DNA from 2 places in the Mesorhizobium robiniae genome. Region 2 is predicted to be linked to the other one. Evidence: riboswitches for the same ligand, from Rfam matches in the RefSeq annotation. Region 2 holds a riboswitch; the other holds the start of a gene.
What was found. A riboswitch is a leader RNA that binds a small molecule or an ion and turns the genes downstream of it on or off. The one in region 2 is predicted to bind cobalamin.
Positions count from the first base shown of each region.

Region 1: linked by a shared signal. The riboswitch ahead of metE (5-methyltetrahydropteroyltriglutamate--homocysteine S-methyltransferase) and the one ahead of ABID19_RS12315 (DUF1636 family protein) in region 2 are both predicted to bind cobalamin.

Region 1 is NZ_JBEPMC010000018.1:71,069-73,462, forward strand. Features, by position in the region: gene metE (5-methyltetrahydropteroyltriglutamate--homocysteine S-methyltransferase) at 1-845, opposite strand, end outside; cobalamin riboswitch at 940-1,139, opposite strand; gene ABID19_RS32170 (restriction endonuclease-related protein) at 2,134-2,394, shown strand, end outside.
Region 2 is NZ_JBEPMC010000004.1:88,535-90,928, forward strand. Features, by position in the region: gene cobW (cobalamin biosynthesis protein CobW) at 1-842, opposite strand, end outside; gene ABID19_RS12315 (DUF1636 family protein) at 839-1,273, opposite strand; cobalamin riboswitch at 1,313-1,516, opposite strand; gene ABID19_RS12320 (winged helix-turn-helix domain-containing protein) at 1,546-2,394, opposite strand, start outside.

The DNA.
Region 1 (2,394 bases), on a different contig from region 2:
CCCGCCACCGGTAGGGAAATTGCGGTCTCGAGATTGTCTCCCAGCGACCCGAAATAGGTCGCCAACATGATCTTCAACTCGGGCACGGCTTTCGACAGTTGGCCGTAGGCGAATTGGAACGCAGCTCGTTCGTTCGGGTTCAGATCGAGCACAAGCGCTGGCTCATCAATCTGCACCCAGTCGGCTCCTGACAGACTTAGCCTCCGCAGGAGTTGCTCGTAGACAGGCAGAAGCCGTGGTAGGAGCGCGATGGGATTGAAACCTTCGGCAGGTGACTTCGCCAGCTTGAGGAAGGTTACCGGTCCAAGGATGACTGGGCGTGTGTAAATGCCGAGGGCTTTAGCCTCGAGGAAATAATCAACCGGTTTCGTGGACGAGAGGGCGAACGTCTGATCATCGTCGAGTTCGGGCACAATGTAGTGATAGTTGGTGTCAAACCATTTGGTCATTTCCATCGCGGTTAGGCTAGGTTCATGAGCCGCATGCTCGTGACCAGCGTGTCCACAATCCTCCGTTCGACCTTGGTTGCCGCGCGCCATGGCGAAGTAGATGTCGAGTGGGACCTCGCCGCTATTCCAGGCGTAACGGGATGGCACGGCGCCGACCATGGCTGCGGTGTCGAGCACATGGTCGTAGAGCGAGAAGTCGTTCGACGGGATTTTCGACACGCCGCGATCGTGCTGCTCTTCCCAGCTGGCGATGCGGAGCGCCTTCGCCGTTGTAAGAAGGTCGGCAGCACAAGATTTTCCGGCCCAGTAACTTTCAAGCGCGAACTTCAGTTCGCGCCGGCGACCGATACGCGGCACGCCGAGCGTTGCTACAGGAACTTGCTGAGAGACAGTCATGCCATACCCCGATGGTTGGGGCGTGGGGACCAGGAAGGCGCTGGTAGGCCGACAGGAACGTCGGGCTGCCGCGACCACCGAGACACCCCGCCCGTGGACATTGTTCGCCGTGGCAGGTCTCCTGGCTCGCGGGTCATAGCCTCTACCCGTCTTCCCGAGGCTGTTCGCCTCAGTGACATGAGTGGGATTGGCTCGCCGCTAACAGTTGCGGGGGCAGCGCCGGCATCGCACCGGCTTCCCTCTTAGCTCCGCTGCGGCAGTGCCGTACGGAGAACCACGACATTCAGACAATCGCAGCAGCACGCGCCTTTGTCAAACACCATATAAATAAATGTTTATGTCGTTATGTGAAATCCGTTCGGCGTTGTTCCCCTTAGGGTCGCGTGCGATGCGAGCAGCAGCGCGTTTCTATGCGAAAATGCCTTATCAGGTTCGGCATCCTGTTGCATTGTCGGCACATTGGCTACATGAGGATATTACCCCACCGCTGTAGGTGACCGATGGCTTGCCAGCCAAACGACAGTCGTGTTGTTCGAAGGGTGAACGGCGTTCCCGGCTCATAAGCTGAAGTTCACAGGTTCAAATCCTGTCCCCGCAACCAATTCTATCATAAATCAATTACCGCCTCGGTCTAACCGGGGCGGTTTTTTGTTCAAATGGCGCGCAATCACTGCGGCGCCAAAGGGCGTATCACTGCGCCGAGAAAGTCGCGCGAAACGTAAAAGCGAGCAAGTTAGCGCGGCTTGGCCCCGTGTAACGCGCAAGCATTGTCTCATTGTGGACGGTAACGGGTTGCTCATATTGGGCTAGGCAGGGCGGGCTAGGGAGTGCATGGGCCGACCGCGAAATCAGCGCCCGGCGACCCGCTCCCAAAGCGGACATGCGCAAGTATCTAGAATAGCGCGCTGACAAAAGCCGACATGGCCTGGCACCTTGGCCAATAGTCAGGCGCTTGCATGGTCCTAAGGTCCTACCCTCAGCAAACATTCTGCGTCTCGTGGAGATCCACATCGACATCTTTTACCTCTCGCCATTAGCGCAGGGCGGCCCACGTCCGCCCTGCCATCTTACCCGCGAGCAGCATCAACCCACACGCTGTTCGTCTGCCTGGATGTGTGTGCTCCGGGCTTGTAGTTAGGGTAGACCGAAAAACTGCATTGACCATCAAGAACGGCCCCTTGTTTCCTGTGAGTATCCGGTCAAAGTTCGAAAGACTTGTGGCTCAGGCGAATAATGACGCGGTAGCCTGACAAAAGGAGGAGAAGTCGTTGCTACTTGCAGAGTGCCTATGCGGATCGACCTTGGGGTCGTCGCGTTGATCGAGGACTCCGAACCTGTAGTCACGGCGGTCTTGTTGGCGCGTGGGCTCTGCGAGATCTACGACCGTATCGCCCAGGAAGGCGAGATCGTTCAACAAGGGGCTTCGATGCCACCGATCGCTCGAAGGGCGCTGGCCCGTCTGTCGCGGCATTGCCTGACCGAAGGAGTCGATGACTTGGGGTCGAGCATCCACCTGGTGATGGGGGCAGCGTCGCGGGCGATGGGGTTT
Region 2 (2,394 bases):
TCTTCCTCCGCCGCCGTGGCGACGCGCAAAGCCAGCTCATCGGGATTGGCGATCGACGGAATATCGATGACGAAGGAATCGAAGTCGTCGTGCTCGTGGTCGAGCTCGTCGTCGTGATGGGTCTTGCGGTTCTCGATGTCGTCCTCGACGGCGAGGCCGAGGCCGAGCAGCACAGATGGATCGACCTTACCCTGCGAGGCCGGCACGATCTTGACGGCGCGCGCGGCGTGCTCGCCGATGATGGCCTTGGCACGGGCCGAGCCGGCGGCGTCCATCAGGTCGCTCTTCGACAATATGATCAGGTCGGCGCAGGCGAGCTGATCCTCGAACACTTCCTCGACCGGATCGTCGTGGTCGAGCGTCTCGTCCTGCGCGCGCTGCGCCTGCAGGGCGTCCATGTCGTTGGCAACGCGGCCTTCGGCCAGCGCCGGTCCGTCGACCACGGCAATAACGCCGTCGACCGTCACCCGGCTTTTCACCGTCGGCCACTGGAAGGCTTGGACCAGCGGCTTGGGCAGAGCGAGGCCGGAGGTTTCGATCAGGATGTGGTCGACCTTCGGCGTCAGCGACAGGATCTGGTCGAGCGCCGGGACAAAGTCGTCTGCGACGGTGCAGCAGATGCAGCCATTGGCCAGTTCGACGATGTTTTCCTCGGGGCAGGTGTCGATGCCGCAGCCTTTCAGGATCTCGCCGTCGATGCCGATATCGCCGAACTCGTTGACGATGATAGCCAGCCGCTTACCCCCGGCGTTTTCGAGCAGATGGCGGATCAGCGTCGTCTTGCCGGCGCCGAGGAAGCCGGTGACGACGGTGCAGGGCACGCGGGAGACGGAAGTGGTCATGTCTGGTCCTTCAAAAGGTCGAGGGGAGGAATGCGGGCGACGAGGCCGCGCTTCAGGCAATCGGGGCGGCCGCGCCATGGAATGAGGCCATCGGTCGAGGTGGCGAAGAGCTTTGCGCCGGCGACGAGATCGGCGCCGCTGGTCGCGGTCAGGTCGCCGAAGACATAGCTCCAGCAGCCGTCGCGCAGGATCGCGGCGCTGAGGCGGCGCTTGCAGTTGCCGAGGCACTCGACGGTGCGGATACGAATATTTTCGCCTGATGCGGCGCGGCGCGTGTCCTCGGCAAGCAGTTCGCCGGCGCGGGGATGGCCGTCGGAGCCGGTCTCGTCGCGGCAGGAGGCGCAGACGATCACGGTGACGCCGGCCAAGGTATCACAATCGCCGGACGATACGTCCGCTGTCTCAGCTGGAAAACTGCTGTCGCGTTCCAAATCAGGCTCCTTGCCCGGAAAACCCGCCAGGCGATCGGATTCTTTAAGTCCTAGACGGCAGGTCTCCTGGCTCGCGGGTCATCGCCTTGGTGCCACCTTCCCGGGACCGTCCCAGTGGTTTTCGGCCTTGGCTCGTCGCTTACAGTTGCGGGGACAGCCGCGGATTTGAAATCGAGATTTCGCACCGCATTCCCTCTTGGCTCCTCCCTTTGCCGAGAGGAGACCGTCTGAACCGGATTTAGGCTTGTGTATGCAGGCGTGTCAACGCGTGTCTACGACGCGATGATGTCGGCCAACGCCGGACCTAGATCGCCTGCGGGCGTGACTTCAATCTGTTCCAGGCCGAGCCAGCCCTGCATCTGCTTCAATTCCTCGACCAGCGCGGCCGCTGTTTCGGCCGGTGCGCCGGGTTCGGCATAGGCCGCATGGACGCGCAGCACGCCGGCGGGGCGGTCGGCCTTGAGGTCGACGCGCGCCACGATCCTCTCGCCGAGCAGGAACGGCAGCACATAATAGCCGTATTGGCGCTTTTCGGCCGGGGTGTAGATCTCGATGCGATAGCGGAAGTCGAACAGCCTTTCCGTTCGGGAGCGCTCGAAGACAACGGGATCAAACGGAGCGAGCAACGCGCGCGCCTGGATCTTGCGCGGAAAACGGGCGTCCTTGTGAAGGTAAGCCGGCTTGCTCCAGCCTTCGACGCGCACCGGCAGCAATTCGCCCAACTCGACCAGTTCCTCCAGCCGGCCCTTCATGTCGGCCGGCGACAGGCGGAAATAGTCGCGCAGGTCGCCTGATGTCGCGATGCCATGGGCACGGGCGGAGATGCGCAACAATTCGCGATGCGCATCCTCAGGGGAGGGCACCGGCAGGTCGAGCACCGCCGGCGGTAGCGCCCGTTCGGGCAGATCGTAAAGCCGCTCGAAGCCACGACGCGATGCCGTGGTGATGCGGCCGGCCCAGAAAAGCCATTCGAAAGCGTGCTTGGCATCGCTCCAACCCCACCAGCCGCCGTTTCCCTTTTGGCCTTCGAGGGCGGAAGCAGCGATCGGGCCGCGCCCGACGACCTCGCGATAAATCTCTTCAATGTAGGCGGCACGCTCGTGGCCCCACTTCGCCAGCCC